DNA from 4 places in the Kosakonia oryzendophytica genome. Region 3 is predicted to be linked to each of the others. Evidence: predicted binding sites of a transcription regulator. Region 3 holds the regulator's gene; each other region holds the start of a gene.
What was found. Region 3 encodes sigma-54, which starts transcription at its own class of promoters, with help from an activator protein. Its sites were predicted from a motif close to GTTGGCACANNTTTCGCTNT; they were not measured.

Region 1 (5,745 bases), 1.8 Mb from region 3:
GCACAGCTTTTTGTGCAATCACTTTCGACGGCGCGTCAGCCAGTGACGCATCAGAAACCGTGACGGTTAATACGGCGTCCGGCGGCAGCGCCACTTTCTGGCGGATCCAAACCGTACCGGAAACGTTAGGTTGCGCAATGGCGGGTTTATTGGTCGCCGCAGGCGCATTCGGGTTGGGTGCAGGCGTTGGAATATCGCCGCCCTTATGGGCGCAGGCGGACAGTGCAACAGCCACTGCTAAACCACTTAACATGTGCACGAGTTTCATTGAATTCTCCTTATCGTCAATGCACCGGCAGGATCGCGCCCGCCAGGATGTGTGGTTAAACCATCGTAACGAGAACAAGTGTGGCACATACCCGCGATTTCTTCCTGTAAACCCCCTACTATTCAGATTATTGCACCCATCAGACCACTTTCATTTCCAGGTTATAATCAACAGAGCATTCGCTTTGTCGGCTGTTATTTATCTGAGGAAACTATGAGTCAAGCGCTTACGAATCTGCTGGCATTATTGAATCTGGAAAAAATTGAAGAAGGTCTGTTTCGTGGACAGAGCGAAGATTTAGGCCTGCGCCAGGTATTTGGTGGGCAAGTGGTCGGTCAGGCGCTGTATGCTGCCAAAGAGACCGTGCCCGTTGACCGCCTGGTTCACTCCTTTCACAGCTACTTTTTACGTCCGGGCGATAGTCAAAAACCTATCGTCTATGATGTGGAAGTCCTGCGAGATGGCAACAGTTTCAGCGCCCGTCGGGTGGCGGCCGTGCAAAATGGCAAGCCGATTTTCTATATGACCGCCTCGTTTCAGGCGCCTGAGCAAGGTTATGAACATCAGAAAACCATGCCTTCTGCGCCACCGCCGGACTCGTTGAAGTCCGAAACGGAGATCGCCCGCGATCTCTCCCATCTGTTGCCGCCAATGGTCAAAGAGAAATTCATCAGCGACAAACCACTGGAGATCCGCCCGGTTGAGTTTCATAACCCGCTGAAAGGCCATGTTGCCGGTCCTGAGCGTCAGGTATGGGTGCGCGCCAATGGTCCCGTGCCGGAAGATTTTCGTGTCCATCAGTACCTGCTGGGTTACGCGTCTGACTTCAATTTCCTACCGGTTGCCCTACAGCCTCACGGCGTGGGTTTTCTTGAGCGCGGTATGCAGGTCGCTACCATCGATCACTCTATGTGGTTCCACCGTCCGTTTAATATCAACGAGTGGTTGCTCTACAGCGTGGAGAGTACTTCGGCTTCCAGCGCGCGCGGCTTTGTTCGCGGCGAGTTTTACACTCAGGATGGTGTGCTGGTCGCCTCCACAGTGCAGGAAGGCGTGATGCGTAATCGTGGTTAATCGCCAGAAAGTAAAAGACCACCTTCTTAGAAGGTGGCTTTTGAGAATGCCCCCTGTAAGGGGGGCTATTGTCACTTTCCGCTTACTACTCTAGCAATTCCATTTGCTGTTCATGTATTTGTTCCGTTTTCTCCTGATGCCTCACATATCGTCTGATAATTTCCTCGTTCACACCGACAGTATCTACAAAGTAGCCACGTGACCAAAAGTGGTTGCCCCATAGCTTCTTTCTTATGTGTGGGAAACGATTGTAGAGTCTGATTGCGCTGCGACCTTTCAGATGCCCCATTAGAGTTGATATCGAGATTTTCGGCGGGACTATTACGACCAGATGTACATGATCTGGCTGAACATTTAGCTCCAGAACCTCACAATCCTTTATTCCGCAGAGAATGTAGATTGTCCTGTAAAGTTCCTTGCCCAACTTATCTTTCAGGATTCTGAAACGGTACTTAGGCGTCCAGACTATGTGGTATTTACAACGCCAATATACATGTGATGAACTCCTGTAAAGCCCCATGTCGGTTTGTCTCCTTTTACTTGTGGTGAGTAAGCAGAGATATTCCGGCATGGGCATTCTTCAGGCTATAGCCTTACAGGATCAATCACCACCTCCCCAGGAGGTGGTTTAGGGGTGACAATGAAAAGCCTCCCATCGGGAGGCTTTTTTATGCTCAGGAGATAACGTCACTCAATCAGGCGTTGTAGGCGTTTTCGCCATGGCTGTTCACATCCAGACCTTCACGCTCTTGATCTTCCGGTACACGCAGACCCACTGTCATGTCGGCCAGTTTGTAGCCGATAAAGGCCACCACACCGGACCACACAATAGTGATAGCGATACTTTCTAACTGCACCAGTACCTGGTGGCCCATGGTGACACCCTGGGCATAACCTACGCCGCCCAGAGACGTGGAGGCGAAGATACCGGTCAGGATACAACCGACGATGCCACATACACCGTGCACACCAAATACGTCACATGGATCATCGACACGCAGCATACGTTTCAGTGCGGTAACGCCCCACAGACCTGCCAGACCAGCAATCAGACCGAGGATCAGCGCACCACCCACACCAATGTAACCACAAGCCGGGGTTACGCCAACGAGACCGGCAATAGCACCAGAACAAGCCCCCAGCAGAGACGGTTTACCACGCATTGCCCACTCACCAAATACCCATGAGAGCACAGCCGCAGCCGTTGCCACCACCGTGTTCACAAATGCCAGGCCTGCGATTTCATTCGCCGCAGCGGCAGAACCGGCGTTGAAACCAAACCAGCCGACATACAGGATCGCGGTACCGGTGAAGACCATCGGCAGGTTGTGGGGTTTAAACGCTTCTTTGCCAAAGCCCACACGTTTGCCAATCAGGTAAGCACCGACCAGCCCGGCGATAGCGGCGTTGATATGTACAACGGTACCGCCCGCGAAGTCCAGCGCGCCATCAGTCGCCAGCAAACCGCCACCCCATACCATGTGCGCAATCGGCACATAGGAAAGCGTCAGCCATACCACCACGAAAATCAGCACCGCAGAGAAACGAATACGCTCTGCCAGCGCGCCAACGATCAGACCGACTGTGATGCAGGCGAAAGAGCCCTGGAACGCAACATGAATGTACTGATAAATGGTGCCCATCACAGCGGTCAGCTCAATATTTTTCAGCATCACCCAGTCAAAGTTGCCGAAGAAGCCGTTGCCGGTGCCGAACGCCAGCGAGTAACCGTAAACCACCCACAGAACGCACACCAGTGCGAATGTTACGGTAACCTGCGTCAGCATGGAGAGGACGTTCTTGCCACGGATCAGACCGCCATAAAACAGCGCAATGCCCGGAATCGACATGAACAGCACCAGCGCGGTGCAGATCATCATAAAGCCGTTGTCCGCTTTGTCCGCAACAGCGGGAGCCGCCATTGCCAGACCCGGCAGGAGTGCCAGGGAAGCGAGCGTTGTTTTTAATGTTGTGTTCTTCATTTTTCCATCCCTATCACTGTGTGCCTGGTATTACAGTGCCGCTTCGTCGGCTTCGCCGGTACGAATACGAATGACGCGTTGCAGCTCGGCAACGAAAATTTTGCCGTCGCCAATCTTTCCGGTGTAGGCCGCTTTGCTGATGACATCGATCACTTCATCAAGCTGATCATCAGCAATCGCCACATCAATTTTCACTTTCGGCAGGAAATTGACGCTATATTCCGCACCGCGGTACAACTCGGCATGACCCTTCTGACGTCCGAAACCTTTTACTTCTGTTACGGTCAGCCCTTGAATACCAATAGAAGACAGTGCTTCACGAACGTCTTCGAGTTTGAATGGCTTAATCACCACGGTAACCAGCTTCATAGATCCCCCTCCAGTCGAAATTCGATAATGGCCGCAGCTAATACATAAGAGATATTGCAAGCGGTGTGCCAAAAATGAAAACGGGGAGGATTTCAGTTTGTTAGTGCGTGCGGACGGGGAAAAGGTGAAAAAGGCAAAACGCAGGTAATGGTTCGGAATGTTCCTGGCAAAGAAAAACGCACCACGATAGTGCATGGTGCGTTACTTTTTTGCACCAACAGAGAAGAGTCTCAGTGGCGTGCTTAATTTTGGTGCATTACGCGATAAGCGACTCTTCGCGCGCGCTGGCCGCCAACTCTTCACCCGCCAGTTGCAATTGATACATCTGCCAGTAGCGTCCTTTCGCCGCAAGCAATTGTTGATGCGTACCGCGCTCAACAGCCTGGCCGCGATGGAGCACCAAAATGGTTTCAGCCTCGACAATCGTCGACAATCTGTGGGCAATCACCACTAACGTTGTCTGTTCCCGGACAGCGGCCAGCGCCTGTTGGATCGCCTGTTCAGTCCCGGAGTCGATATTGGCTGTCGCCTCATCCAGGATGAGGATCTGCGGCGTATCCACCAGCACACGCGCCAGCGCCAGCAACTGCTTCTGTCCAACGGACAGATTATTGCCCTGCTCACCCAGCCGCGTATAAATACCCTCGCTCATCCCCCGTGCCAGCTCCGCCAGTTGCACCACTTCCAGCGCATGCCAGACTTGCGCTTCGCTGATATCACGCCCCAGCGTCACGTTAGCGAAAAAGCTGTCAGCCAGCACTACCGGATCCTGCTGCACCATTGCGATACCTTTGCGCAATGCATCATGGCTAAGCGTAGACAGCGGGCGACCGTCGAGACGGATTTCCCCTTGCGTTAACGGGTAGTATCCCATCAGTAAGCTGGCGAGCGTGCTCTTACCGCTACCCGTGTGCCCCACCAGCGCAACAAAGCTGCGTGGTTCAACGTGCAAGGAAATGTCCTGCAACACCTGCTGATCTTCGCGGTAGGCAAAAGAGACATTTTCAATGTCGATGGCGCCGCTGTGCAGTGGCGTATCATCATCACCGTAAGACTGGCGTGGTCGGTCCATCAGCTCAAATACGCGCTCACCCGCGACCACCGCCTGCTGCAACATCGACTGCTGAGTAGTCAGTTCAATCAAGGGTTCATTCAGACGACCAAGGTAGCTGATAAAGGCGTACAACACCCCGACTTCAACCGTACCCGGAGAAGAGAAACCGAACAGCATCAGCAAGCCGCACAGCACCAGCGCAGAGAAAAGGCTCAACAATGGGCGCAGCAAAAAGCCGTCCAGCCGCAGGGTTTGCATACGCGCGAGGTAATGTGAACGGCTGGCGTCGCCCAGTTGCTCGCCAAATCGCGTCTGCTGACGGAACTGCTGGATCACGCTCATACCGTTAATGATTTCATTAAAACCGTCATTAATATCCGCCAGGTACGCGCGCATCCGCCGCACAATCGGCGTGCTGTAACGCTGATAGATCAGCATCACGATCAGTACAGCCGGGAAGATCGCCATCGCCACCAGCGCCATGCGCCAGTCAAGGCTGAACATCGCCACCAGCATCGCACCAATCAGCGCGGCGCTGCGCAACACCGTTGCCACTACTGTGACGTACAGATCGCGGATCACTTCCGTATCGTTGGTCACACGGGAGATAATTTGCCCGACAGGCTGAACATCAAACTCGCTTAACGGCTGACGTAGCGCGGCGTCCATCACGTCGGTGCGCAGTTGTTGCACTACCCCCACCGCCGCCTGGTTGAACAGTAGCGACTGCGAATAATGCAACAACGCCGCCAACAGTTGCAGGCCGACATACACTGCCGCCATCCCCACCACCAGCCCTAACGGCAGATAGCTCTTCGCCACCATATTGTCGATAAAGTAGCTGATCAACGCCGGGCCAGAGACTTCCGCCGCCGCCGCGACCCACAGCATTAATACCGCTTTCAACAAGGATTTTCGCCATGGCGAGCCATATTTCAGCAGCCGTTTCAGTGTTGGCCACTGTTTACCAAAATTACGCATCGATGGCCTCCTCCGGC
Region 2 (5,745 bases), 490 kb from region 3:
CTGGCAGCGGAGACGCAATCGTCACCACCGGCAACGCCGTGGCGAGGGTCAGCATGACGCCGGTCATCACAAACGGCGTCAGGCGAAACACCCAGCCGGAGGCCACCGGAGCAACGCTCTGCCGACCGAGTAATTTGAACAGGTCGCGGTACTCTTGCAGCACCCCCGGTCCGCGGCGGTTGTGCAACCGCGCACGCGCCACACGACTGATACCGGAAAGCAGCGGCGCAAACGCAAACAGCACCAGCGCCTGCAGTAAAGCAAACAGAAAACTCATCATCAGGCTCCTCGCGAAATCACCACGACCACCAGCACCGCCAGCTCGATCAGCGCCAGACGACGGAACAGCAGCGGCGCGGCATCGGCACGCCAACCAGGAATGGGCAGCGTCGGCTCCAGCCATTTACGCAGCTTCAGCACCGGGGAAAACGCGGCTTTAACCGGCATAGCAAAACCGTGCGCCGTCACCACCATCGACGCTTCGTGATCGTAACCGCACACCCATGCCGTTCCCCGGCTACGGGCTGGCAGGCGATCGCCTTTGAACAGCATCATCAGCAGCAGCGGCAATAACGGCGTGGCGATCAACAGCAGCGCCATCATCGGCGGTGATACCAGCGTATTCGCGGTTTGCAGCGGCAACGGTACCGCCGCGAACAGGCGCGGCAGCAGCCAGGGCGCAGCAACACCACCCACCACGCAACACAACGCCAGCCCGGCGACACAGATCGTCATCAGCCACGGAACAGGCTGCGGGTTTTCTGCCTGCGGCGTACGCGGCGCGCCAAGGAAGGTCACACCATAGACTTTTGCCATACACATCACCGCCAGTGCGCCGGTGATGGCCAGACCGACGGCCAGCAGCGGCCCTATCAGTTGCAGAGAAAACACGCCGCTGGCACTTAAACGGAAGAAGGATTGATAAATCACCCACTCACCGGCAAAACCGTTGAGCGGCGGCAGTGCCGCCATCGCCATCAGCCCCACCAGCATTGCCAGCGAGATAACCGGCATGCGCTTACCGATGCCGCCCAGTTTTTCAATGTCGCGGTAGCCGGTGCCAAACCACAGTGCGCCCGCGCCCAGGAACAGCGTGCTTTTAAACAGGCTGTGATTGAACAGATGGTACAAACCGCCCGTCAGCCCCAGCGCAATCAGCGCCGGTTGCCGTAACGCCAGGCCGGTGACACCTGCGCCAAGGCCGAGCAGGATAATGCCGATGTTCTCCAGCGTGTGGTACGCCAGCAGGCGCTGAATGTTATGCTCCATCAGCGCATACAGCCCGCCGACAAAGGCCGTGACCATGCCAAGCACCAGCAGCAGTACGCCCCACCAGAGCGGTGGCTGGCCGCCGAGCAGCGACAGACTGAGAATGCCGAACAGACCGATTTTCATCACCACGGTGGAAAACAGCGCGGCGGCCGGAGCCGGCGCATTAGCATGCGCCTGCGGTGCCCAGGCGTGCAGTGGAATGATCCCCGCCAGCAAACCAAAACCTATCACCCCCAGCAGCCAGATATCGCTGTCGGGTGTTTGCGCACTCAGTAGCAGCAAACTCAGTGTGTGATAGCGTTGCCATAACAGCCAGCAGGCTATCGCCAGCAGCGCCGTGCCCAAGCGTCCCATGGCGAACCACAGCTTGCCAGACTCACTGCAGCCGGTGAGAAATACCGCGCTGAGCGCCATGATCTCCACCATCACCACCAGCGCACCGAAATTCGCCGCACTCACTGCGCATAGCGCAGCGGCCATCAGCAAATTGATCAGCAGACCGTTGGCTTTTACCGCATCGTGGCGATGCCACTGGATGTTATAGAGGCTGGTGAAACCGCCGCACACGCCCAGCGTAATCAGCCAGACCGCACTTAACGGCGTGACCAGCACCTGATACTGGATAAGGGGGATCGTTCCACTGACGGAGTGCCCCCCCAGCAGCGCCATCCCACCTGCCGCCGTTGCCATCACGCAACCTACCGTACCGCCAAGCCCGGCGAGCAGACCGCTGAGCGCTTTCGCCGGTGTAAACAGATACGCCAGCGCCGCCGCGCACACCAGCACCGCGATGGCGTCACTTAACAAAGAGAGGATCGTCATTTCGCACTCCGGTTTTGCGACTGAAACAGCGATAAATCGCCGTAGTCAGTGGTAAGGGTAAGTTCGCGTTTGCGTCGGCTGGCGAGGGCAAGATCGCGGTTATTCACCAGGTGCAATGCCTTGGTCGGACACATGCGTACGCAGGCCGGACCTTGCTCATCGAAATGGCAGAGATCGCACTTCACGGCGATAGCCCGCACGCCCGGCACCCAGTCCAGCAGCGAGCTGACGCGCGCAGGCGCTGGCGGTGCGGCGGGCGCTTTTGGCGAGTTGACGTTGGCGGGAATATCCAGCGGGCGGCTACCGGAAAACTCGATAGCGCCAAACGGACAGGCAATCGCGCACAATTTGCAGCTCACGCACAGACTTTCATTAAGCTGCACCGCGCCCTCCACACGGTTAATCGCGTTGACCGGGCAAACGCCCGCACAGGGCGCATCTTCACAGTGGTGGCACTGCTGCGGCGCAGATTCATTTTCGTTACGCATCACACGCAGTCGCGGCATCGCCTGCAACCCCTGCGCGCGGTGCGTCTCGGCGCAGGCGGCTTCACAGGTATGGCAGCCAATACACAGCGAAGCGTCGGCAATTACAAAACGGTTCACCAGCACATCCTCAGGTGATTCACCCACGTTACGGGCGGTCATTTATGACGAAACGTGTCGCTCAAGGTGTCACTTTCGACACTTGTCGACACCCAAACTCAGGCCAGTGCAGGCGCGTGCGCGTTGCGGGCAAGCGCCGTAAGCGTTACCGGCGAGTCTGTCTCCATGGCGGCATAGAGGTTGTTGTAAACGTCGGCGATCGCGTCCAGGTAGTGGTTCAGTACTTTTTCGCGATCGCGGTTGCTGATAACACCATCAATCAGGCCATCGCTGCTGAGCTGCGCCTGAGCAATAACGCGCGGCTCGCCGCCGTCTTTGCCGGCAATGGCGTACTCAATGGTGTGACCGTTAAATCCCCCGACAAGGGTGACAGAGAGTGTGAAGTGTTCGAACAGCACAAAGCAGAGTTGCTGTTCCGGCGCACAGCCGATGGCATGGTGCAATCGTGCTTTGGACAGGGTAATTCCCTGAACCAGCGTATTACAGTAATGGCGCCACTCTTCCTGCAGACGGTGATGCCGTCCGGCAATGAAGTCCGCCTTTTCGCTAATTTCCCAAATCGTCATGTCAGCTTACCCGGTTAATTGAAACAACGGCGGTAAAGCATCATCCATGCCAAATTTTAATTTCATGATTTTTAAGGAAATTAAGACAAAACCTTCGCCATTTCGACGTGTCATTTCGTCATGTTCGACATCGTCACCGTGACTTTAACCACGCTGGCACTCTTATTGCATTAACGCGGCAAAGTCCTAAGGAGGCGTTATGCACGAAATCACATTATGTCAGCGGGCGCTGGAAGTGATTGAACAACAGGCGCGGGCAAACGGCGCACGTCGGGTGACCGGCGTGTGGTTAAAAGTCGGCGCATTTTCCTGCGTCGAAACCGAGGCTTTAACGTTTTGTTTTGATCTGGTGTGCCGTGGCAGCCTGGCGGAAGGTTGTACACTGCATATCGAAGAACAACAGGCGGAGTGCTGGTGTGAGTCATGCCAGCAGTATGTGACGTTGCTAACCCAGCGCGTGCGCCGCTGTCCACAATGCCACAGCGACCAACTGCACATCGTCGCCGACGACGGAATGCACATTCAGCGACTGGAAATTGAGGAGTAAATAATGTGTACAACATGTGGTTGTCAGGACGGTAACCTTTATATAGAGGGTGATGAACATAACCCGCATTCCGCATTTCGCGGTGCGCCGTTCGCCCCGGCAGATCGTCCGGCGCTAAAAATTACCGGCGTCAAAACTCGCGAATTTAATCCAACCGAGCTGGATAACGGTGACCTGCATTACGGTCATGGCGAAGCTGGCACCCATGCGCCAGGCATGAGCCAGAAACGGATGCTGGAAGTGGAAATCGATGTACTGGATAAAAACAACCGCATCGCCGCCCGCAACCGCGCCCGTTTCGCCGCGCAACAGCAACTGGTGCTGAACCTTGTCTCCAGTCCCGGATCCGGCAAAACCACCCTGCTGACGGAAACCCTCGAACGCCTGAAAACCCGCGTTCCGTGTGCGGTGATCGAAGGGGATCAGCAAACGGTGAACGACGCCGCACGCATCCGCGCGACCGGCACCCCCGCCATTCAGGTGAACACCGGCAAAGGGTGTCATCTTGATGCGCAAATGATTGCCGACGCCGCGCCGCGCCTGCCGCTCGCCCACCAGGGCATTCTGTTTATCGAAAACGTCGGAAACCTTGTCTGCCCGGCCAGTTTCGATCTGGGTGAGCGCCATAAAGTGGCCGTACTGTCGGTCACCGAAGGGGAAGACAAGCCGCTGAAATACCCGCATATGTTTGCCGCTGCATCGCTGATGCTGCTGAACAAAGTCGACCTGCTGCCGTACCTCAATTTTGATGTCGACAAATGCATCGCTTACGCCCGCGAAGTCAATCCGGACATTGAAATCATCCTTATTTCCGCCACCCACGGCGAAGGCATGGATCGCTGGATCGACTGGCTGGAGACGCAACGATGTGTATAGGCGTACCGGGGCAAATCACGGCCATTAACGGTCTGCAAGCCAAAGTAGACGTCTGCGGCATTCAACGCGATGTGGATCTTACGCTGGTGGGCAGCGAGGATGAAAACGGGCAGCCGCGGCTTGGGCAGTGGGTGCTGGTGCATGTGGGTTTCGCGATGAGCATGATTAACGAAGAAGAAGCCCGGGATACGCTGGCGGCACTGCAAAATATGTTCGACGTTGAACCGGATGTCGGCGCTCTGCTGTTTGGTGAGGAGAAATAATGCGATTTGTCGATGAATACCGCGCCCCGGAGCAGGTGATGCAGCTTATCGCCCATCTGCGTGAACGGGCGGCGCATCTCTCTTATACGGCGGCGCGCCCGCTGCGCATTATGGAAGTGTGCGGTGGCCATACCCACGCTATTTTCAAATTTGGCCTCGACCAGCTACTGCCGGAGAATATTGAGTTCATTCATGGTCCCGGCTGCCCGGTCTGCGTCCTGCCGATGGGGCGCATTGATACCTGCGTTGAGATAGCCAGCCACCCGGAAGTGATCTTCTGCACCTTTGGCGACGCGATCCGCGTGCCGGGGAAAAACGGGTCGCTGTTGCAGGCGAAAGCCCGTGGCGCAGATGTGCGCATCGTCTATTCGCCGATGGATGCGCTGGCGCTGGCACAGAACAATCCACAGCGCAAAGTGGTGTTTTTCGGGCTGGGATTCGAAACCACCATGCCTGCCACCGCCATTACGCTCCAGCAGGCGAAAGCCCGCAATGTGGACAATTTTTACTTCTTCTGCCAACACATCACCTTGATCCCCACGCTACGCAGCCTGCTGGAGCAGCCGGATAACGGCATCGACGCTTTCCTTGCCCCCGGCCACGTCAGCATGGTGATCGGCACCGACGCCTATACGTTTATTGCCGATGACTTCCAACGCCCGTTAGTGGTGGCAGGGTTTGAACCGCTTGACCTGCTGCAAGGCGTGATCATGCTGGTTGAACAGAAAATTGCCGCCGCCAGTCGGGTGGAAAACCAGTACCGCCGTGTGGTGCCGGATGCCGGGAACCATCTG
Region 3 (5,745 bases):
GTTTTATGTGTATTGCCCCTGCGATGCTGCCGAAGATTTTCGATTTTCCGCTACGTCTAACCATTGGAACAGATATCGATACCGCTGAGGTGCTGGAAGAGATGGGGGCGGAACACGTTCCCTGCCCGGTGGACGATATTGTTGTCGATGAAGAGAACAAAGTGGTGACCACGCCTGCATATATGCTGGCGGAAGATATCGCTCAGGCGGCGACAGGTATCGAAAAACTGGTGGCGCGGGTGCTGGTGCTGACCGAATGAAGACGGTGTTTCGCGGCCCGCTGAAAACTATCCTTAAGCGACTTCTCCTGCGGTTTTTACTGATGCTGGCTATCTTCTGGGGCGGCAGCATTGTGCTGTTCAGTTTCCTGCCCGTGCCATTCTCTGCGGTGATGGTGGAGCGCCAGCTGGGTGCGTGGTTAACCGGCGACTTCGGTTACGTGGCGCATTCTGACTGGGTCAGTATGGATGACATTTCTCCGTCGATGGCGCTGGCGGTGATCGCGGCAGAAGATCAGCGTTTCCCCGAACACTGGGGGCTGGATCTTCCGGCGATCCAAAAAGCGCTTTCCCACAATGAGCGCCATGAAAATCGCATCCGCGGCGCATCGACGATTTCTCAGCAAACGGTAAAAAACCTACTGCTCTGGGATGGAAAGAGCTGGGTGCGTAAAGGACTGGAAGCGGGGCTGACGCTAGGCATGGAAACCGTCTGGAGCAAACGTCGGATCCTCACTGTTTATCTGAATATCGCCGAATTTGGCGAGGGAATTTTTGGCGTAGAAGAGGCGGCTCAGCGCTATTTCCATAAGCCCGCCAGTCGGTTGTCGATGTCTGAAGCGGCGCTGCTGGCCGCGGTGTTACCCAATCCCATTCGCTTTAATGCAGGCGCGCCGTCAGGTTATGTTCGTAGCCGACAGGCATGGATCATGCGTCAGATGCGCCAGTTAGGGGGCGAGGAATTCTTGCAGCGTAACAAGCTGTATTGACTAGTCTTCGTCAAAGCCCGCATTAAACAGGGCAATCACTGCCGCCAGGGCTTCAACTTCCTGGGGACCGTTTGCCACAATTTCTATCTGCCGCCCTTTCGCGGAGTCCAGCATCAGCAAGGCAATAACGCTGCTGGCTTCCGCCTCGGTGCCTTCATCATTTCGCAGCAGTACTTCTGCATCGAAGCCCTGCACCAGTTCAAACAGTTTCATCGCCGGGCGCGCGTGCATGCCCAGCTTATTGGTGATTTCAACAGTTTGTTTTACGGTCATGTTTTGCGTTTTTCCAGCGTACGGTGACGGGATTGAACGTTTTTACCGCGCGAACGGAAATAATCCGCGAGCTGTTCGGCGACATACACAGAGCGGTGTTTACCACCGGTACAACCGATAGCCACGGTCAGGTAGCTGCGGTTATTGGTTTCCAGCATCGGCAGCCACAACTCAAGGTAGCTGCGTGTCTGGTAGATAAAGTTGTGGACTTCGGTATGACGATCAAGAAACGCGGCGACAGGTTTGTCGAGACCGGTCATCGGGCGCAGTTTGGGATCCCAATGTGGGTTAGGCAGAAAACGCACGTCAAACACATAGTCTGCATCAATAGGGATGCCATGTTTAAAGCCGAACGATTCAAACACCATCGTCAGTTCACGCTCACGTTTACCCAACAGGCGCGTGCGTAGCATTTCTGCCAGCTCATGCACCGACATCTCAGAGGTATCGACGATCAGATCCGCGCGGGAACGCAGCGGCTCCAACAGGTTACTTTCTTCGTCGATGGCGCTTTCCAACGACAGATTTTTACTGGAAAGCGGGTGCAGACGACGGGTGTCGCTGTAACGACGGATCAGGGTGTTGCGATCGGCATCCAGAAACAGTAATTGAGGAGAGAAGGCGTCCGGCAGGCTGCTCATCGCCTGCTCAAAGATTTCCGGGGATTCCGGCATATTGCGCACATCAATACTGACGGCTGCGGAAGTCTGACGGTCGGCAAGCGTGCGCGCCAAATCCGGCAATAACACGACCGGCAGGTTATCGACACAATAAAAACCCATGTCTTCCAGGGCGCGTAGCGCCACTGATTTGCCTGAACCCGAACGACCACTGACGATCATCAGGACCATGAACCATTTCTCCTCAGGACGACTGATAAAAAAGCGGCCTTTCCGTTACGCATCATCACCTTCGCCTTCTGTCTGCGTGATGATCTGATACAGATCTTCATCACTTTGCGCGCTGCGCAGGCGCCGACAAATTGTTTTATCCGCCAGGCGCTTAGCGACCAGCGAGAGCGTATGCAAGTGCGTTTTGGTTTGATCTGCCGGCACCAATAATGCAAACAGTAGATCGACGGGCTGATTATCGATAGCGTCGAAAGCAATGGGCGTTTCGAGTTGGACAAAAACGCCGACGGCGCGAAGCGTGTCTTCTTCGAGCTTACCGTGTGGAATAGCGATACCGTTACCAATACCGGTACTGCCCATTTTTTCACGGGTAAGGATGGCCTCGAAGACGACCTGCGGCGGTAGGCCTAACTGTTTTGCCGCCAGTTCACTGATGATTTCCAGAGCACGTTTTTTACTCTGACAGTGAACGCCGCTACGGGTGCATTCCTGGTTAAGGACATTGCTCAGTTGAAGAGCGGAATCGTTATTCATCATAATTTCACCTAAGCGACGCCAGTGCAGACACCCTACCGGATTGCGGTAGGGTGCGACGCACCAGGCTGACGCCCGGACAATTAGTGTTGTTTCAGTTTATCTTTATGTTTCGTTAGTTGCCGCGCCAGTTTATCAATTAAACCGTCGATTGCAGCATACATATCCTGCCCTTCCGCACTGGCATGAAGCTCCCCTCCATTAACATGGAGCGTTGCATCCGAAGTGTGAGTCACTTTCTCCACTTTCAACACAATATAGACCTGATTAATCCTGTCGAAATACTGTTCAAGCTTGGCGAATTTGCTATTTACAAAGTCGCGGAGAGCATCAGTGATCTCGACGTTCTGTCCTGTGATGTTAAGCTGCATAGTGTCTTCCTTATCGGTTTTGGTCAAACCAGTTGTTTGCGCTGGTTTGACGGCGGAATGGATAAAGATTCTCGATACTTCGCAACGGTTCGCCGCGCCACCATAATTCCTTGATCGGAAAGCAGTGTCGTCAGCTTACTATCGCTCAGTGGTTTCGCAGGGTTTTCTGCGGCGATTAACTTCTTCACCAGCGCGCGAATAGCCGTAGACGAGGCTTCGCCGCCGCCTTCGGTGCTTACATGGCTGGAGAAGAAATATTTAAGTTCAAAAATGCCGCGCGGACTGTGCAGGTACTTCTGGGTCGTCACACGTGAAATGGTGGACTCGTGCATTTCGACGGCCTGCGCGATATCCGCCAGAACCATCGGTTTCATAAACTCTTCACCCTGCTCAAAGAAGGCTTGCTGCTGCTCAACAATGCAGCGGCTAACCCGGAGCAGGGTATCATTACGGCTTTCCAGACTTTTGATCAGCCATTTCGCATCCTGCAAATTGCTGCGGATAAACTGGCTGTCGGCATCGTTACGTGCTCCGGCGCACATGGAAGCGTAGTGCTGGTTGATTTGTAAGCGCGGAATACTGTCGGAGTTCAGCTCCACAGTCCAACGTCCGTTGTGCTTACGCACGAGCACGTCCGGGATCACGTATTCCGGTTCACCGGTCTGGATAGACTGGCCAGGGCGCGGATCCAGCGATTGAATCAGGTTAACCGCTTCTTTCAGCACGTCCTCTTTCAGACGCGTCATACGCATTAGCGTACGGAAGTCATGGTTAGCCAGCAGATCAAGGTGATCGCTAATGATCAATCGTGCTTCTTCACACCACGGTGTCTCTTTCGAAAACTGCGAAAGCTGGATCAGCAAGCAGTCGCGCAGATCCCGCGCAGCTACGCCAACCGGATCGAAACGCTGTATGCGTTTAAGTACGGCTTCGACTTCGTCAAGACCCACCTCTTCATTGCCCATGCTTTCGAGGATATCTTCGAGCGATACGGTCAGATAGCCCGTATCGTCAACAGCATCCACAATGGATGTTGCAATTGCGCGATCGGTGTCGGAGAACGGCGTCAGTTCTACCTGCCACATCAGGTAGTCCTGCAGCGACTGGGTGGTTTCACCTTGATAAATGGGCAGTTCGTCATCAAGGTAATCATTGCTGCTGCCGGAGGGGGTTCCTGCGGTGTAGATCTCGTCCCAGCTTGCATCCAGCGGCAGCTCGTCGGGCATCTCTTTTTGTTCAAGCGCGTCGACGGTATCCAGGCCTTCATTATCCTGGTTTTGTTGGGCATCCACTTCTTCGTGAAGATCGGTTTGCTCCAGCAATGGATTACTCTCCAGCGCCTGCTGAAGTTCCTGCTGAAGTTCCAACGTGGACAACTGCAACAAACGAATTGCCTGCTGCAGTTGTGGCGTCATGGCTAGCTGTTGGCTAAGCCTTAGTTGCAAACCTTGCTTCATATTCAGAGCAGCACTCTCCGACAAAAAACGTCAATAATCTCTACCCTATCAGAGTCTGAAGTCTTCCCCAAGATATACGCGCTTAACGTGTTCGTCTTCAAGGATTTGCTGCGGTGTCCCGTGAGCAATTAAATGCCCCTGGCTGACGATGTAAGCGCGTTCGCACACTGCCAATGTTTCGCGGACATTATGGTCGGTAATCAGCACGCCCAGGCCGCTGTCGCGCAGGTGTTCGATGATACGTTTAATATCAATGACCGAAATGGGGTCAACGCCCGCAAACGGTTCATCCAGCAGAATAAATTTCGGGTTAGCCGCCAGCGCGCGGGCAATTTCCACACGACGACGTTCACCACCGGACAACGCCTGCCCCATGCTGTCTCGCAGATGCTCAATATGGAACTCTTCCATCAACTCTTTGGCACGATCATCACGCTGTTCAGCCGTCAGGTCATCACGAATTTGCAATACTGCCATCAGGTTGTCGTACACGCTCAGGCGGCGAAAAATAGAGGCTTCCTGCGGTAAATAGCCAATGCCACGACGCGCGCGCGCATGCAGCGGCAGCAGACTGATATCTTCCTCATCAATAATGATGTTGCCTGCATCGCGCGGCACAATGCCTACCACCATGTAGAATGTGGTGGTTTTCCCTGCACCGTTAGGACCGAGAAGGCCGACGATTTCGCCAGAGTTTACCGTCAGACTGACGTCTTCAACAACGCGGCGGCCTTTATAGGCTTTGGCGAGATTCTTTGCAGTTAATGTTGCCATAACGAATTAGTTACTCTTTTTTTGCGCCGGAGCCGGGGTTTTGCTGTTGCTCTTATCCTGCAACTGCGATGGCACCAGCACGGTGGTCACGCGTTTACCTTTGTCGCTGAATGCCTGCATTTTCTGCTCTTTCACCAGGTAGGTGATTTTGTCGCCCTTGATATTGCTATCCAACTGTTCAAGGTAGGCGTTGCCGGTCAGCACAACGAAATCGTTCGCCAGTTCGTAATGCATCTGCGATGCGTGGCCTTTCACCGGTTTGCCGTTGTCCTGCATTTGATAGAAGGTGGCCGGATTACCGTAACCGTCGATGATCTCTTTTCCTTGCTCACCGCCAGGACGTGTAACGACGACTTTGTCGGCATTAATTTTGATAGTGCCTTGCGTAACCACCACGTTGCCTGTGAAGGTCACAATATTGCCCTGCATATCTAACGATTGCTGGTCTGAATCGATGTGAATGGGCTGTTCAGTATCACCGGTTACGGCAAGCGCCG
Region 4 (5,745 bases), 660 kb from region 3:
ACCGCTGGCATGTGGGTGCAATGGCGGGCTATGCCAACAGTAATAACACCACAAAATCGAACCTTACCGGCTACCACTCCAGCGGGAAAACCTCGGGTTACAGCGTAGGGTTGTACGGTACCTGGTATGCAAATGAAGCGGACAAAACAGGTGCCTATGTTGATAGCTGGGCACTCTACAACTGGTTTGATAACGACGTAACAGGCCAGGAACAAGCGACGGAAAAATATAAGTCCAAGGGCATCACCGCGTCGGTTGAAGCCGGTTACAGCGTTAAAGTCGGCGAAAATGAACAGCGCAGTTTCTGGATCCAACCCAAAGCCCAGCTGGTCTGGATGGGGGTTAAAGCCGATGCTCATCGCGAGCAGAACGGCACACAAGTGAAAGACGAAAGCAGTGGCAATCTGATGACCCGCCTTGGCGTGAAAGCCTACCTCAGCGATCGTAACCCGGTTGACGCAGGTAAAGACCGCCAGTTGCAGCCATTTGTTGAAGCTAACTGGATCCACAACACGCAGACCACACGAGTGAAAATGGATGATGTAAGCAACAGCATGAGCGGTACGAATAATATCGCTGAACTGAAAGCAGGCGTGGAAGGCCGGGTTACACCAAACCTGACACTGTGGGGCAACGTTGCTCAGCAGGTAGGGACCAAAGGCTACAGTGACACACAAGGTATGCTGGGCGTGAAATACAGCTTCTGACAAACATACCGCCATAAAAAAAGCCGCTGATTCAGCGGCTTTTTCATTACTGGCAAGAAGAAGTATTACTCTTCTTTCGCACCGCGCATGGCGCGTTTACGGTCGTTCTCAGTCAGGTAGCGTTTACGGATACGAATAGACTGCGGCGTTACCTCTACCAGTTCGTCGTCGTCAATAAACTCCAGCGCCTGCTCAAGGGTCATCTTAACCGGCGGAACCAGAACCGTTGCTTCGTCAGTACCTGACGCACGCATGTTGGTCAGTTTTTTACCGGTCAGGCAGTTAACGGTCAGGTCGTTAGAACGACTGTGAATACCGATAATCTGGCCTTCGTAAACTTCAGCACCGTGGCCCAGGAACAGCTTACCGCGATCCTGCAGACCGAACAGAGCAAACGCAACCGCTTTACCCTGACCATTGGAGATCAGTACGCCGTTGTTACGCTGACCCACTTCACCCGGACGAACGTCATCGTAATGGCTGAAGGTGGAATACAGCAGACCAGTACCAGAAGTCATGGTCATGAACTCAGAACGGAAGCCAATCAGACCACGGCTTGGGATCACGTAGTCGAGACGTACGCGGCCTTTACCGTCCGGATTCATGTTTTTCAGGTCGCCTTTACGCTCACCGAGCGCCTGCATCACAGAACCCTGGTGTTGCTCTTCAACGTCCAGCGTAACGTTTTCGAACGGCTCTTGTTTACGGCCATCGATTTCACGGAAGATAACTTTCGGACGGGAAACCGCCATTTCGAAACCTTCACGACGCATGTTCTCGATAAGCACGGACAGGTGCAGCTCACCACGGCCGGATACACGGAACGCATCCGCATCTTCGGTTTCTTCCACGCGCAGCGCAACGTTGTGCACCAGCTCTTTGTTCAGACGGTCGAGGATCTGACGTGAAGTCACGTACTTACCTTCTTTACCACAGAACGGAGAGGTGTTGACGTTGAAGAACATGGTCACAGTCGGTTCATCAACAGACAGCGCCGGCAGCGCTTCTACATTTTGCGGATCGCAGATGGTGTCAGAGATGTTCAGCTCGCCCAGACCGGTGATCGCAATGATATCGCCCGCTTCTGCAACTTCGCTATCAATACGCTCCAGCCCCAGGTGAGTCAGTACTTTACCGACTTTACCGTTACGGGTTTTGCCTTCGCTATCAATGATAGTGACCTGCTGGTTCGGTTTCACTTTACCGCGCTTGATACGACCAATGCCGATTACACCAACGTAGTTGTTGTAATCCAGCTGAGAGATTTGCATCTGCAGGGTGCCGTCCAGATCAACGTTCGGCGCCGGTACATGGTCAACAATCGCCTGGTACAGCGGGGTCATGTCTTCAGCCATGTCTTCGTGGTCCATGCCCGCGATACCGTTCAGCGCAGAAGCGTAAACGATCGGGAAGTCCAGCTGCTCGTCGGTCGCATCCAGGTTAACGAACAGGTCAAAGACCTGGTCAACAACCCAGTCAGGACGCGCGCCAGGGCGGTCAACTTTGTTGATTACCACAATCGGTTTCAGGCCATGGGCAAATGCTTTTTTGGTCACGAAGCGCGTTTGCGGCATCGGGCCGTCAAATGCGTCAACCACCAGCAGCACGGAATCAACCATGGACATAACACGCTCAACTTCACCACCGAAGTCGGCGTGCCCTGGGGTATCAACGATGTTGATACGGTAATCATTCCATTTGATAGCGGTGTTTTTCGCGAGGATAGTAATCCCACGCTCTTTCTCCAAATCGTTGGAGTCCATCACACGCTCTTGTGTTTCAGCACGTTCGTCGAACGTACCGGATTGCTGCAGCAGCTTGTCAACCAGGGTCGTTTTACCGTGGTCAACGTGAGCAATGATGGCGATGTTACGCAGATTTTCGATCACAACTTTGCCTCAGGCATTAGAAATAGCGCGTTATTGTACACGTATTAATCGAAGGACTAAACAGGATCACAAACATCCTCCGCAAACAAGTATTGCAGAGTTGCTTTGTGATCGCTTTCACGGAGCGTTAAAAGGGGCATTTAACGAAAATTGCACCAATATAGTGCCCAATATTCACATAGAAGCACTATATTGGTGCAGCTTAACCATCATGGTGCAGCCCTTTTGCACGATACCGTGCATGATAACGCCTTTTTAGGGGCATTTAAAAGTTGGCATAGATTTCGCTTTAACTATTTTACGGCAACAACGCCAGGTTTACGTAGTATTTGAAGACCTCGTTACCACGACGACAATGACAAATCCGGGAGAGTTTAAGTATGTCCGCTGAACACGTTTTGACGATGCTGAATGAGCACGAAGTGAAGTTTGTTGATCTGCGCTTCACAGATACCAAAGGTAAAGAACAGCACGTCACTATCCCAGCCCATCAGGTCAATGCCGACTTCTTCGAAGAAGGTAAAATGTTTGATGGTTCTTCGATTGGTGGCTGGAAAGGCATCAACGAATCCGACATGGTGCTGATGCCGGACGCGACTACCGCTGTCATTGACCCGTTCTACGAAGAACCTACACTGATCATCCGTTGCGATATTCTGGAACCTGGCACCATGCAGGGTTACGACCGTGACCCGCGCTCCATCGCAAAACGTGCTGAAGAGTACCTGCGCGCTACCGGCATTGCAGACACCGTTCTGTTCGGGCCAGAGCCGGAATTCTTCCTGTTTGACGACGTTCGCTTCGGCAGCTCAATTTCTGGCTCCAGCGTCGCTATCGACGATATCGAAGGCGCATGGAACTCCTCTACCAAATACGAAGGTGGTAACAAAGGTCACCGTCCGGCAGTGAAAGGCGGTTATTTCCCGGTTCCACCGGTTGACTCTGCTCAGGACCTGCGTTCCACCATGTGTCTGGTGATGGAAGAAATGGGCCTGGTTGTTGAAGCTCACCACCACGAAGTGGCAACAGCAGGTCAGAACGAAGTGGCAACCCGCTTCAACACCATGACCAAAAAAGCGGACGAAATTCAGATCTACAAATACGTTGTGCACAACGTTGCGCACCGTTTCGGTAAAACCGCAACCTTTATGCCGAAACCGATGTTCGGTGATAACGGCTCCGGCATGCACTGCCATATGTCCCTGTCCAAGAACGGTACCAACCTGTTCTCTGGCGACAAATATGCAGGTCTGTCTGAAACAGCGCTGTACTACATTGGCGGCGTAATCAAACACGCGAAAGCCATCAACGCCCTGTCTAACCCAACCACCAACTCCTACAAACGTCTGGTCCCGGGTTACGAAGCGCCGGTAATGCTGGCTTACTCTGCCCGTAACCGTTCTGCTTCTATCCGTATCCCGGTGGTTGCTTCCCCGAAAGCACGTCGCATTGAAGTGCGTTTCCCGGATCCGGCAGCGAACCCGTACCTGTGCTTCGCAGCACTGCTGATGGCGGGTCTGGATGGGATTAAAAACAAAATCCATCCGGGCGAAGCCATGGACAAAAACCTGTACGATCTGCCGGCTGAAGAAGCGAAAGAAATCCCGCAGGTTGCAGGCTCTCTGGAAGAAGCGCTCAACGCACTGAGCGCTGACCGCGAGTTCCTGACTGCTGGCGGCGTGTTCACTGACGACGCGATCGATGCTTACATCGCTCTGCGTACCGAAGAAAACGACCGCGTTCGCATGACGCCGCACCCGGTAGAGTTCGAACTGTACTACAGCGTTTAATAAATTTAATACTCAGCGGACTTCTTGTCGTAGTAAGGCGGCAACTGAGCGAATCCTCGGGAGCATAGATAACTATGTGACCGGGGTGAGCGAAGGCAGCCAACGCAGTTACGGCGAGAAAGACGCCAGAGGATTTGTTGCCGTGGAACTTTTTAGCCCATCCCAGGATGGGCTTTTTTCTCCACCAACAACCTGATCTATCGCGCTTTTTACCGATAAAAAGCTATACTGCACTAAATTAGTGCAACTTTCCGGGAGACTGCTGAATGGCAAGTGGCGTGCTGCCCGATGCTGGGCAGATCCTCAATTCTTTAATCAACAGCATCTTGCTGGTTGATGATGAACTGGCAGTGCATTACGCGAATCCGGCTGCGCAACAATTACTGGCGCAGAGTTCACGTAAGTTATTTGGCACACCTCTACCTGAATTACTGAGCTACTTTTCACTGAACATCGATCTGATGCGGGAAAGTCTGCACGCCGGACAGGGGTTTACCGATAACGAAGTAACACTCGTCATTGACGGGCGTTCACACATACTTTCACTGACGGCGCAACGTTTGCCGGAGGGTTTGATCCTGCTGGAAATGGCGCCAATGGATAACCAGCGACGTCTGAGTCAGGAGCAGCTCCAGCACGCCCAACAAGTCGCCGCGCGCGACCTGGTGCGTGGACTGGCCCATGAAATCAAAAACCCACTGGGTGGACTACGTGGCGCCGCGCAGTTGCTGAGTAAAGCACTGCCCGACCCGGCATTGCTGGAATATACCAAAGTGATCATTGAGCAGGCCGACCGCCTGCGCAACCTGGTGGATCGTCTGCTTGGCCCGCAGCAGCCTGGAATGCATGTGACCGAAAGCATTCATAAGGTTGCCGAACGTGTGGTGAATTTAGTGTCGATGGAGCTGCCGGATAACGTCACGCTGGTCCGCGATTACGATCCCAGCCTGCCGGAACTGGCTCACGATCCCGACCAAATCGAGCAAGTTTTACTGAATATTGTCCGCAATGCGTTGCAAGCGCTGGGCCCGGAAGGCGGCGAGATCATTTTACGTACCCGCACCGCTTTCCAGCTAACGCTGCACGGTGTGCGCTATCGCCTGGCGGCGAGAATAGATGTGGAAGATAACGGTCCGGGTATTCCTTCGCATCTCCAGGATACCCTGTTCTATCCAATGGTGAGCGGGCGTGAAGGCGGCACCGGGCTTGGGTTATCTATCGCACGCAATTTGATCGATCAACATTCTGGCAAAATTGAATTTACCAGTTGGCCAGGACATACCGAATTTTCGGTTTACCTGCCTATTCGGAAGTAGAGGTGTTTATGCAACGAGGGATAGTCTGGATCGTTGATGACGA

Region 1: a site for sigma-54 is predicted at 3,747-3,766, ahead of glnK (P-II family nitrogen regulator). Genes of this name have one in related genera too.
Region 2: a site for sigma-54 is predicted at 3,300-3,319, ahead of hycA (formate hydrogenlyase regulator HycA). Genes of this name have one in related genera too.
Region 4: a site for sigma-54 is predicted at 2,868-2,887, ahead of glnA (glutamate--ammonia ligase). Genes of this name have one in related genera too.

The regions. Positions count from the first base shown of each region.
Region 1 is NZ_CP115659.1:3,943,852-3,949,596, forward strand. It holds gene O9K67_RS19125 (YbaY family lipoprotein) at 1-268, opposite strand, end outside; gene tesB (acyl-CoA thioesterase II) at 482-1,342, shown strand; gene tnpA (IS200/IS605 family transposase) at 1,428-1,862, opposite strand; gene amtB (ammonium transporter AmtB) at 2,038-3,324, opposite strand; gene glnK (P-II family nitrogen regulator) at 3,355-3,693, opposite strand; gene O9K67_RS19150 (SmdB family multidrug efflux ABC transporter permease/ATP-binding protein) at 3,950-5,728, opposite strand; gene O9K67_RS19155 (SmdA family multidrug ABC transporter permease/ATP-binding protein) at 5,721-5,745, opposite strand, start outside.
Region 2 is NZ_CP115659.1:1,073,580-1,079,324, reverse strand. It holds gene O9K67_RS05155 (respiratory chain complex I subunit 1 family protein) at 1-277, opposite strand, end outside; gene hycC (formate hydrogenlyase subunit 3) at 280-2,094, opposite strand; gene O9K67_RS05145 (4Fe-4S dicluster domain-containing protein) at 2,091-2,699, opposite strand; gene hycA (formate hydrogenlyase regulator HycA) at 2,798-3,265, opposite strand; gene hypA (hydrogenase maturation nickel metallochaperone HypA) at 3,465-3,812, shown strand; gene hypB (hydrogenase nickel incorporation protein HypB) at 3,816-4,688, shown strand; gene O9K67_RS05125 (HypC/HybG/HupF family hydrogenase formation chaperone) at 4,679-4,951, shown strand; gene hypD (hydrogenase formation protein HypD) at 4,951-5,745, shown strand, end outside.
Region 3 is NZ_CP115659.1:583,728-589,472, forward strand. It holds gene elbB (isoprenoid biosynthesis glyoxalase ElbB) at 1-260, shown strand, start outside; gene mtgA (monofunctional biosynthetic peptidoglycan transglycosylase) at 323-988, shown strand; gene npr (PTS phosphocarrier protein NPr) at 989-1,261, opposite strand; gene rapZ (RNase adapter RapZ) at 1,258-2,112, opposite strand; gene ptsN (PTS IIA-like nitrogen regulatory protein PtsN) at 2,158-2,649, opposite strand; gene hpf (ribosome hibernation promoting factor) at 2,730-3,017, opposite strand; gene rpoN (RNA polymerase factor sigma-54) at 3,041-4,474, opposite strand; gene lptB (LPS export ABC transporter ATP-binding protein) at 4,523-5,248, opposite strand; gene lptA (lipopolysaccharide ABC transporter substrate-binding protein LptA) at 5,255-5,745, opposite strand, start outside.
Region 4 is NZ_CP115659.1:5,045,054-5,050,798, forward strand. It holds gene O9K67_RS24265 (autotransporter outer membrane beta-barrel domain-containing protein) at 1-707, shown strand, start outside; gene typA (ribosome-dependent GTPase TypA) at 773-2,596, opposite strand; gene glnA (glutamate--ammonia ligase) at 2,977-4,386, shown strand; gene glnL (nitrogen regulation protein NR(II)) at 4,653-5,702, shown strand; gene glnG (nitrogen regulation protein NR(I)) at 5,711-5,745, shown strand, end outside.